Linked DNA regions of Thermosynechococcus vestitus BP-1. The protein of the gene in region 1 interacts with the protein of each later gene in a pairwise test. Links are inferred from orthologs where the notes say so. Each region holds a gene or a part of one and is shown in the gene's direction. Other genes may lie near its edges.

Evidence for each region.
Region 2: the proteins of TLL_RS00240 (region 1) and TLL_RS10505 interact in binary tests that used the Escherichia coli proteins (3 or more experiments, as listed by UniProt). The link is inferred for Thermosynechococcus vestitus BP-1 from one-to-one orthologs.

The regions. Positions count from the first base shown.
Region 1 is NC_004113.1:41,691-49,919, reverse strand. Bases 4,988-7,869 are described here. They hold TLL_RS00240 (transglycosylase domain-containing protein), read left to right. Parts: upstream 4,988-5,403; coding sequence 5,404-7,335; downstream 7,336-7,869. Other genes in these bases: TLL_RS00235 (transcriptional repressor), read left to right, coding at 7,558-7,869; tyrS (tyrosine--tRNA ligase), read right to left, coding at 4,988-5,242. Outside these bases: TLL_RS00255 (cytochrome c biogenesis protein CcdA), read right to left, coding at 169-891; TLL_RS00250 (M16 family metallopeptidase), read right to left, coding at 896-3,634; more of tyrS, read right to left, coding at 4,016-4,987; more of TLL_RS00235, read left to right, coding at 7,870-8,079; TLL_RS00230 (hypothetical protein), read left to right, coding at 8,083-8,229. UniProt on the Escherichia coli protein: Cell wall formation. Synthesis of cross-linked peptidoglycan from the lipid intermediates.
Region 2 is NC_004113.1:2,153,428-2,156,418, forward strand. It holds TLL_RS10505 (peptidoglycan D,D-transpeptidase FtsI family protein), read left to right. Parts: upstream 1-608; coding sequence 609-2,375; downstream 2,376-2,991. Other genes in the region: rsmH (16S rRNA (cytosine(1402)-N(4))-methyltransferase RsmH), read left to right, coding at 1-71; TLL_RS10500 (hypothetical protein), read left to right, coding at 160-600; psbP (photosystem II reaction center PsbP), read left to right, coding at 2,400-2,951. UniProt on the Escherichia coli protein: Essential cell division protein that catalyzes cross-linking of the peptidoglycan cell wall at the division septum. Required for localization of FtsN.

The DNA.
Region 1 (8,229 bases):
TAGGCAGCCGCGGATCTAAAAATTTTACAAAAACAAAATAATGATCAGGACTAGATGCTTGAAAATGGGTTGTGCCATAGTCACTCCAGAGCACCTCCTAAGGGGGGTCAGTGCTGGGAGTTTCTCCCAGCCGAATCAATGGAAAGAAAATCTGAAGGGGAGCGATCGCTACAACCGAGTGGCCAAAGCAATCACCCCAAAGGCAATGAGGAGCACGCCACTGATTCTGGTGATCCAACCCGACCACTGCCGCAGGGCCAGTAGCTTTTGGAGGGCGCCACTAAAGGTACCCACGATCATCAGGGGGACGACATAACCCGTTGTGTAGGCCAAGAGCAAACCTGCCCCCACCCAGAGGTTTTGGGTGGTGGCCACCCACGCCAAGAGCGTTGCCAAAACCGGTGTGCTACAGGGGGCAGCAACGATGCCAAAGGTGGCTCCTAGGGTATACGCCTGTAAGCTGGCAGGGACACGATCCGGCAGTTCCTCTAGGAAGCGACTGCGGGGAAAGCTGAGGGGCAAGGCATCGAGCAAATTCAACCCCATGAGGATCGCCACCAAACTGACCCCCAGGGTCAATCCCCAGCCCACCTGACCGTAGATGCGTCCCGCCAAGGTCGCTGTTATCCCCAAGACCGTTAAGGTGGTGGCAAGACCCAGGGCAAACCAAAGGGACTGGCGCAACCCGGAGCTATTTTGCTTGCTGGCATAGCCGGCGATATAACCCACCGTAATCGGCAGCATGGAGAGGGTACAGGGGGTGAGACTGGTGAGCAGTCCTGCCAAAAAGACGATACCGCCACTGATGGGCGTCAGATCCCGGAGTTGACCGGTCACCCATTGGTCGGCCCACTGTTCCAGTTGGTAGAGTCCTAGGCTAAGGCTGGCCATGGTCTTAGGGGCTAAAGGAAACGGCAGGTCCGGCAGTGACAATGACCAGTCGCTCCGGATCAATCAGCTCTCGCAGCGCTTGATTGACCTCCGCCAAGCTCACCTGCTGCAGGCGATCGCTAAACTGTTGCAATTCCTGCGGCGGTAAATCCACACTGGCATTTGCCAACAGCGTCCGTGCCACCACATCCACATTGGCCAACTCCACTAGATAAGTGTTACTGAGGCTCCGCTTGGCCGCCTCCAGTTCAGCAGCAGTGAATCCCTGGCGGCGTGCCTCCCGCAGCAGTTGCAGCGTGGCCTGAATGGCCTTGGCGGTATCTTCGGGGGCAGTTTGCAACTGAATCATGAAAGGTCCAGCCTGACGACTGGCCGTAAAGAAACTGTAGATACCGTAGGTTAACCCCTGGCGATCGCGAATCTCCGTGCCCAAGCGGCTGGCCAGGGTATCTCCCCCCAAGATGTGATTCATCAGCATTGCCGCATAGAAGCGCGGATGCCGGCGATCGATCCCCGGCGTCCCTAAATAGGTAATTGCTTGGCTTTTACCGGCAATGACCGCATTCCGAAAGAGGGTTTGCGGGGGTGGCGAAACCGCAGGAAACGTGAGGGAAAGGGGCGCCGTTGGCGGCTGCCAAGGGCCAAAAATGTCCTTGAGGCGCGATCGCACCGCCAGGGGGTCAAAATCTCCCACGAGGGTCAAAATCGTGCGATCCGGCCGATAGGCGGCACGATAAAAATTCAGGAGATCTTGGCGTTGAATGGCCTGCACCGACTCAGGGGTGGCAAAGGGATGCAGCGGATGATGAGCGGGATAGAGGGTTTCCTGCAGAACGCGGCGCCCCCAGCGCACAGGATCGTCCGCCTCCAGACCCAGGGCCGTTAGGTAGCGCTGCTGACTGAGTTTAAACTCCGCCTCTGGGAAAGTGGCCTCCTGCAGCACTTCGCCAAGGGTGGCCAAGAGGGTGGGTAGCTCACTGGCTAGGGCATAGCCTTCGACATCAACTCCGTCGCGAAAGGCGCTGAATTCAAGGCTAATGCCGCGATCCTCAAGGGTTTGAGCTAAGGTGAGGGCCGTTTTGGTGCGGGTACCATTGAGCAAATTGGCAGCGGTGAGGTTGGCAACCCCCGGCTGCGTGAGCAGATCATAGGCGGTGCCAGCATCAATCCGCCCCGCCAGGGTGACCGTGGGGGTACTGCGATCCACCAGTAAGAGCACCCGCAGACCATTTTCAAGGGTAAAGGTTTCCACCCCATTGTTTTTGACCGCCGGGGCAGCCTGGGCGCTTCCTTGGGGTAAATAGGCGGCAATGGTTTGGGGATCGACGGGTTCGCCAATCAGATTGTGGGCGGTGGTTTGGACCGCCGGCCGACCTGATAGCTCCACATCGGCAAATTCACTGGGAATAAATTCCCCAACAATCCAGCGATCGCGCCCAAAATAGGTCTGCACCACCCGTTGCACATCGGCAGCAGTGACCTTTTCAATGGCCGCCAGGTGGCGATCGCTAAAGCGGTAATCGCCCGTGAGGGTTTCATCGTTGGCCAGTTGACTGGCTTGGGCATCAATATCGCGATTGCGGAGAATAAAATTGGCCTTGAGCTGTTGTTTGGCGCGTTGCAATTCAGCGAGGCTGAGGGGACGCTCCGCCAGTTGCTGCAACATCTTGCCGATGCTCTGCTCAATGGTTTCAAGGGATTGATCGGGGCTGGCGATCGCCCCCATTTCAAACCAGCCCCCCTCCTGCAATGCAGCTACGTAGGAGTAGGCCGAACTGGCTTGACCCGTTTCCATCAGTTCTTGATAAAAGTACGAACTGCGGCCGCCACTGAGGAGCATATCCAGGACATCCAACGCCGCTTGATCCGGATGGGTGATCCCCGGGATGGGCACCAAAATCTGTAGTAGCGGCGCACTCCCCGGTTCCCTGAGGCGAATTCGCTGGCCTGAAACGGCCCCAGGCGGCGGCAGCGGCGGAGAAATCAAAGGTTCTGGCGGCTGCGGAATAGCCCCAAAGGTGCTCTTGACCAGCTCCAGTGCCCTCGCGGCCCGAACATTGCCAGCAATCACCACCACAGCATTATCGGGGCGATAGTACTGCTGATAAAAACTCTTGACTGCCGCTAGCGTCAACTGCTCCACATCACTGGCTGTTCCCCCCACTGGCAAGCCGTAGGGATGCTTGGGATAGAGGGCCGCCATCACCGCACGACTGAGGCGATATTCAGGACTATTTTCATAGCCCTGTAGCTCCGAGATCACCACCCGCTTTTCACTTTCAAGGGCATCGGGGGTGATGAGGGTATGGCGCAGGCGATCCGCTTCAAGGATCAGCAGTGGCTCCAGTTGGTCAGCACGCACCGTGTGGTGGTAGGCCGTCATGTCGTAGCTGGTAAAGGCATTGGAAGAACTGCCCAGGGCATAAAACAACTGCCCAAATTGCACGGGTCGGCTTTGGGTCCCCTTAAACATCAGATGCTCTAGCTGGTGAGCAATTCCGTTTTCTCCCTTAGGTTCATGGCGAGACCCCACGCGATACCACACCTGCAAACTCACAACGGGCGCCGTGGGAATTTCCTTAATGAGAACGGTCAGGCCATTGTCTAAGACCGTTTTGGTCACGCCACTACCGAGTCCTTCTACCGAGTTCAGGGGAAAAATCACAGCCAAACTGGTACTCAAGAGCATCAAGCCAACAAATAAGAAAATTTTAACGAATTTTGGAGTTAGCCCTAGGGTCATTGTTTCACTGAATTGCCTTTGAATTGCCTTGGGGGGCGATCGCGCTCCCAAGAGTCATCATCGCTGCTGAAAGACGCAACAGAACCATCCCTGATGCTGCCGCCTTCCCCATTGTTTCATCGTTGTTGCCATCCACACCATGGGGTCACACGCCTAACCTCACCTTGTACCCTTGCCAACTCACTCCTATCACTTTGCCGCTTGGGCAGGTCAGTCTGAAGATGAGCAAGAGACGTGACATCTGTTTGCCGCTGCGGCACATCGGCGCCCAAGGCGGGTCACTCCCTGCGGACCTTGGCCTGACATTCCTGCTCACCCATCTGCCCCCGAACCTGCTCCCTCTATCTTGAATCAATCTTGGCGCAGCAGGTGAAAAAACGCCTAGGGCACAAAGCGCAGGAATTTTTTCTTGCCCACTTGCAGCACTTGGTTGACGTAGGGTTCTGGCGCGGTGAGGGTAAAATCCACATCGGTAATTTTCTCACCGTTGAGGCGGACGCCACCCCCTTGAATTTGCCGCCGGGCTTCGCTGCTGCTGGGGCAGAGCTTGGTGTGACTGAGCACGTAGGTCAGTTTCACAGGAAACTGAAACTCGCCAAGGGAATACTCTGGAATGGATCCCGCCTGTGCCGTTTGCCCTTGGGTGACGATCGCCGCCAGTTCCGCTTGGGTTTGCAGGGCCAGCTCTTGCCCATGGTATTGACTGACTACTGCTAGGGCTAAGGCCTTCTGGCGATCGCGAGGATGAGTGGGCAAACTGTCCAAAGGCAGATCCGTGAGCAGCTCAATGTACTGGTTCACCAAAGCATCGGGAATTTTTTCAAGCTTGGAGTACATACTGGCTGCCGACTCCGTGAGCGCCACATAGTTGCCAAGGGACTTGGACATTTTCTGAACCCCATCGGTCCCCACTAGAATTGGCATCAGCAGGCCAAATTGCACGGTTGGCAAGCGAAAGTGACGCTGTAAATCGCGACCGACGGCAATATTAAACTTTTGATCCGTTCCCCCCAATTCCACATCTGCGGCCACCGCCACCGAATCATAGCCCTGCATCAGCGGATAGAGAAACTCATGGAGAAAAATAGGCGTTTCCTTGGCGTAACGTTCGGCAAATCCCTCCTTGGCCAGCATCTGGCCCACCGTCATCGTTCCCAAAAGCTCAAGCACTTTGCGCAGGTCCAGTTTGGCAAGCCACTCTGAGTTGTAGCGAATTTCTAAGCGGCCAGGGGTCTCAAAATCCAAAATCGGCCTCACCTGTTCAAGGTAGGTTTGCACATTGGCAGCGACCTCCTCAGGGGTGAGTTGTTTGCGTACTTCCGACTTCCCCGTGGGATCGCCAATTTGAGCCGTAAAGTCACCAATAATCAGCACAGCACAGTGCCCCGCATCCTGAAACTGGCGGAGCTTGCGCAGGACAATGCTATGACCGAGGTGAATTTCACTGCCGGTTGGATCAATGCCAAACTTAATTCGGAGCGGTCGCTGCGTTTGCCGCAAATAGGCCCAGAGATTTTCTTCGGGTTTGACAGAATCAGGGACATGGGGGAACGTTTCGACCACGCCGCGCTGGAGCCGTGCAATGGTGGCCTCAAGGTCTGAAGACATCATTTGATTGGGCATTGATTGGGGTGAGGACATTTTCTGGTCTAGGATGGCTATGATAGCAATCAATTGCGATCGCGCGGCAATTTTGCCATTCCTGACTTTTCTCCAAATAAAAAATCGTATACGAAGCAAAAAATAATTCGCCTGAGGCAGCGACTGTCGTGTCCACCACTACCCTTGGCAAACACCCCTCCCAAACTCGCCCCCAACATGAAAACTTCTGGCGTGGGGTACTGCGAATTGCTAACCGCACCTTCCTCGTGGGGATGACCTTTGGGAGTGCGGCTATTGGGGGCAGCCTGTTGGGCCTAGCGATTAGCTTTCGGAATCTGCCGGATGTGCGATCGCTACGGGGCTATGTCCCCAGTGAAACCACCCACATTTACGATGCCAAGGGCACACTCCTTGTGAGCCTTCACGATGAAGAAAACCGCGAAGTCGTTCCCCTCAACGAAATCTCGCCCAATTTGAAGCTGGCCGTGCTGGCGATCGAAGACAGCAGTTTCTACCAGCATCGCGGTATTAATCCCATTGGTATTGCCCGTGCCTTGATGGTCAACCTCACCTCTGGGCGTACTGTGCAGGGCGGCTCTACCCTGACGATGCAATTGGTCAAAAATCTCTTTTTGTCTCGCGATCGCTCCCTGAGCCGTAAAGTGGCTGAGGCCGTTTTGGCCATGCGCCTCGAGCAGATCTTCAACAAAGACGAAATTTTAGAGATGTACCTCAATCAGGTCTATTGGGGACACAACACCTACGGTGTGCAAACTGCAGCCCAAAGCTACTTCAAAAAAAATGCTGCAGATCTCACGCTTGCTGAAGCCGCCATGATGGCTGGGATTATTCAAGCTCCAGAAGCCTATAGCCCCTTTGTGGATTTTGATCTCGCCAAGGAACGGCAGCAATTGGTCCTGGATCGGATGGTGGAGTTGCATTGGATTACCCCCCAAGAGGCTGCTGCCGCTGCCCAAGAACCCATCAAGCTGGGGGAAATTACCTCCTTCCAGCGCAGTCGTAGCCCTTGGATAACCGATGCTGTGTTGCAGGAATTGACCCGCCAATTTGGCCGTGAAGCAGTCATTCGTGGTGGCATGCGGGTGCAAAGCAGCCTTGATCTCAAAATGCAAACAATGGCGGAAGAGGCCATCCGACGGGGATATGACAGCCTACAAGCCAGTGGCGTGCGCGCAGATCAGTTAGCTTTAGCTGCTGTGGATCCGCGTACCCACTATGTCAAAGCACTGGTGGGGGGAGTGGACTACAGCCGCAGTCAATTTAATCGAGCCACCCAAGCCCTGCGCCAGCCGGGGTCTGCTTTTAAGCCCTTTGTCTACTATGCCGCCTATGCCAGTGGCAAATATACCCCTGAGTCAGTCATTAGCGACTCGCCAGTGCAGTATCGGGATGGGGACGGATGGTATGTGCCTCGCAACTACGATGGCTCATTTATGGGTGGGATGTCTATGCGCATGGCCTTGGCCATGTCCCGCAATATTCCCGCGATTGTCCTTGGCCAAGAGGTGGGCATTGAGCGCGTAATTGAAATTTGCCGCACCCTTGGCATCACCAGTCCCATGCTGCCGGTGGTTTCCCTGCCCTTGGGAGCGGTGGATCTCACCCCCTTGGAAATGGCCGCTGCCTATGCCACATTCGCCAATAATGGTTGGCAATCTCCCACGACAACAATTATTCAGGTCACCGACAACAATGGCAATTTGCTGTTGGATCACACACCGCGCCCCAAACTCGTGCTTGATCCTTGGGCCGCCGCCGCTGTAAATAACACACTGCAGAGTGTGATCACCAGTGGTACAGGGACAGCAGCCAACATTGGCCGGCCTGCCGCAGGAAAAACAGGCACCACTTCTTCGGAGCGGGATATTTGGTTTGTGGGTTATGTGCCCCAACTCTCAGCGGCTGTTTGGGCAGGGAATGACAACTATGCGCCCTTGGGGCAGGGGGCAACGGGGGGTGGTTTTATGGCACCCATTTGGCGAGATTTCATGAGTCAGGCACTCAAGGATGTGCCCGTAGAGGACTTTACCCCGATGTCGAAGTTCCAGCGGCCCAAGCCGCCGCGGCCAAAAAATTAACTCTGCTGGCGCAATTCTGAATCCCCCCATAGGGTGAGGTGGTTCAGGGATTGATCTGGGAGTTGGGGAACACCGTTATGGGGGCTGGTGAAGCATTGCAACTCATTGGCAAAAAGTCCAGTAAAACCATTGTAATTATTCTCAATAAGCTCCGGTTGTTGCAAATGACACTTGTTCTCGGCTATCATGCAAACCAAGACCGGCAGATCAAGTGAATCTCCTATGCCACTTTATACAGCAGCAGCCTTAAAGGCAGAACTCAATGAGAAGGGCTGGCGGTTGACGCCACAGCGAGAAACTATTCTCAACATTTTCCAGAATCTGCCTAAGGGCAATCACCTGAGTGCTGAAGACCTCTACCATGAGTTGCGCAAACAGGGACACTCCATTAGTTTATCCACCGTTTATCGTACCGTGAAGTTGATGTCACGGATGGGTATTCTGCGGGAGTTGGAACTGGCTGAGGGGCACAAGCACTACGAATTAAATACCATGTCCCCCCACCACCATCACCACATGGTGTGTGTGCAGTGCAACCGCACGACTGAGTTCGATAATGACTCCATCCTCAAGCAGGCCTTGAAGCAAACGGAGAAATATGGTTTGCAACTGATTGATTGCCAACTGACGATCTATACCATTTGTCCAGAGGCGCTGCGGCGTGGTTATCCGGGACTGCCAGAAAACTGGGTCTGTAGTAGCGCGATCGCCCACGGGACAGAACCCCCCTCGCGGGGTAAATAGGGGATGTTACGCCCTCTCGGGATTGCCCTTGTTTTAACCCCTATAATTCCGGGGGTTGGGTTTCCCCATGGGCGAGTGGCCTTTGAGCAGCCCTCTGTTTTTGCTGAAGTTGTTCTTGAAGCCAATAGCCCTCAAGGGGGCCTGATGAAG
Region 2 (2,991 bases), 2.1 Mb from region 1 along the record:
CAGTGGAAGTGAGCCTGAACCCGCGATCGCGATCGGCGAAGCTACGAATTGCGGTGCGTACTTCTGCATGAATGGCCGAAATAATAGTTTATTCATGGGTATCTTTACAGTGCCTCATAATCCTTTAGGGTAATCAATTGCCGAGGAGTGCTGGAGTTTATGGTTGCTGCCCCTAAATTCAAATCCCGATTTATTTCCCAATCCTCGCCAAGGCTGACGGAAATTCGGCCACTGCCCAAGCCGCAAGTACCCCTTTGGCAAAAAACTTTGCTCGGGATGCAATGGGTTTCTGGGGTAGCGGCCGCCGCTGCCCTCGTAGCGGTGTTGCCTCTCTACGGTTGGTCAGCCCTCTCTCAGCAGCAGTGGAGTCGAGCATACGACCGCTTGGAAACCCTAAAACGCCAGGAGCGGGAGCTACTGGTGAGCAATGAAACCCTCCGTTATCGGGTGACACAGCAAGTGCAACGGGCGCCCCAAGGCCTCGTGCCCCAAACGCCACAGAACGTTCTTTTTGTGCCCAATGAAGGCAAGATTGCTACCAAAACTCATTTTGAAGGGCTCCCCGTGACGCCACCGCCTCAGCGCACTGTCAATTACTGACCGGTACCATGACAACTGCCCGCTTCCCAAATCAATCCCTACCTCCCCTGCGCATCGGTCTGATCTTTGGCTTTTTACTCATGGTGATGGGGGGGGTGGTTGCCCGTCTCATTTATTTGCAAGTGGTTCAGGGGGAAACCCTAGCGGCACGGGCACAGCAACAACAACGGCGCTATACCCCGCCAGCCTTGGCACGCTACCCAATTACCGATCGCCGAGAGACGGTTGTCGCCCTAGATCGACCGGTGTTTACCCTCTTTGCCCATCCGATTCAGTTCAAAGTGGCGCGGCCAGCGATCGCCCGCGATCTAGCGCCTTTACTCCGGCAATCCCCAGAGCAACTGGTGGCCAAATTTAGCACCTATCCCACAGGCGTCCCCCTTGCCTACGACATTGATGAAGACACCGCCGCCAAAATTCGCGCCCTCAACTACGATGGCCTAGAACTCAACCAAGCCTGGCAGCGCATTTATCCGCAGCAGGAACTCATGGCGGGCATTGTTGGCTATGTGGATCGCGACCACCAGGGTCAGGCAGGGATTGAGTTTAGCCAGAATCAATTTTTACAGGTTCCCCATAGCCGCCAACTCCTCTCGATAAATGCCCTAGGGGAGTGGCTGCCAGCCCTTGCCCCTGCGGATCCGCGGGCCTTGAGTCACGGCTACCATGTGCGCCTCACGATTGATAGTCGTCTGCAACAAACGGCACGCCAAGCCCTGCAACGGCAGTTACGCAAATTCAATGCTAAACGGGGCACGGTCATTGTCCTAGACGTGAAAACCGGGGCGCTGCGAGCCCTGGTCTCAGAACCCTCCTACGATCCCAATCATTACTACCGCGCTGATCCAGCCCTTTTTCGCAACTGGGCGGTGTCGGACCTCTATGAACCAGGATCAACCTTTAAGCCAATCAATACGGCCATTGCCCTCGAACTCAATGCCATTACTCCTGATACGGTGCTGCCCGATGAGGGGCGGATTTTTGTGGGCGGTTGGCCCATTCAAAATAGTGACTATAGTCAACGCGGCGGCCGCGGTGCCCTTCGAATTGCCGAAGTTCTCGCCTACTCTAGCAATGTGGCCATGGTGCACATGATGAGCCGCATTCCAGCCCGCCACTACTATCGCTATCTCCATCGCTTGGGACTCACAGAGACAGTGGGCAGTGATCTCCCCTTTGAAACCGCCGCCCAGTTAAAACCCCCGGAGCAATTTATTAACTATCCGATTGAACCGGCAACGGCGGCCTTTGGCCAAGGCTTTTCCCTGACGCCGCTCCATTTGGCTCAACTATTGGCGGCGATCGCTAACGGTGGGAAGATGGTCACTCCCCATGTCATTGACGGCCTCTACGATGAAAATGGCCAACTGCAAAAACGCCTTGAGCACCCCCCCCCTCGACGGGTCTTTTCCCAGCGCACCAGTCAAGCGGTGATCAAAATGCTAGGAGAAGTTGTGCGCTTTGGCACAGGGAAACCCGCCCATATTCCCGGCTATCGTTTGGGGGGCAAAACCGGCACGGCGCAAAAGGCGATTGGCGGTACCTATAGCAATCTGCGTATTACCAGCTTTTTTGCTGTCTTTCCCCTAGAACAGCCCCAATATGTGATTTTGGCGGTGGTGGATGAACCCAAGGGAGATGATGCCTATGGCTCAACGGTGGCCATTCCAATTGTGCGAGCGGTTACGGAGTCCCTGATTACGATTGAGGGCATTCCTCCCTCCCATCCACAGGAATTGCGGCGCCCCGCTGCACCAGCTTCAGTGTCACAATAGGGAAGAACAGCGCAAAGGGACGGTATGCTTCAACGGTTTTTTGCCACAGCGTTGGCTATTTTCGTGGTGTTGCTGGGAGGCTGTTCGGCCACCAGTGGGTTACAGGCCTATGTCGATAGCTATGATGGCTATGAATTTCTCTACCCGCGTGGCTGGGTGCAGGTACAAGTTGAAGACCCAGTGGATGTGGTCTTTCACGATATTATTGAGACGACAGAAAATGTCAGTGTGGTGGTGAATACAGTTGCCAGCACCAAGTCTCTTGAGGAATTGGGGTCGCCCGAGGAGGTGGGCGATCGCCTGCTGCGTAATATCATTGCTCCCAGTGAAAGTGGCCGCAGTTCTGCCTTAATTGCCGCCACCTCCCAAAAGGCTGATGATAAGACCTACTACATTCTGGAGTATGCGGTCACTCTACCGGGGGATGGCAACACTGCGCAGCAGCGGCACAATTTGTCGAGTATTGCCGTGAGTCGCGGTAAGGTCTATACGCTCAGTGTGTCAGCGCCTGAAGAGCGCTGGCCAAAAGTGGAAGACCAATTTAAGACCATTGTGTCCTCGTTTACTGTATATTAAAGAAAGAATTGGGGAGTTAGCTCAGTTGGTAGAGCGTCGC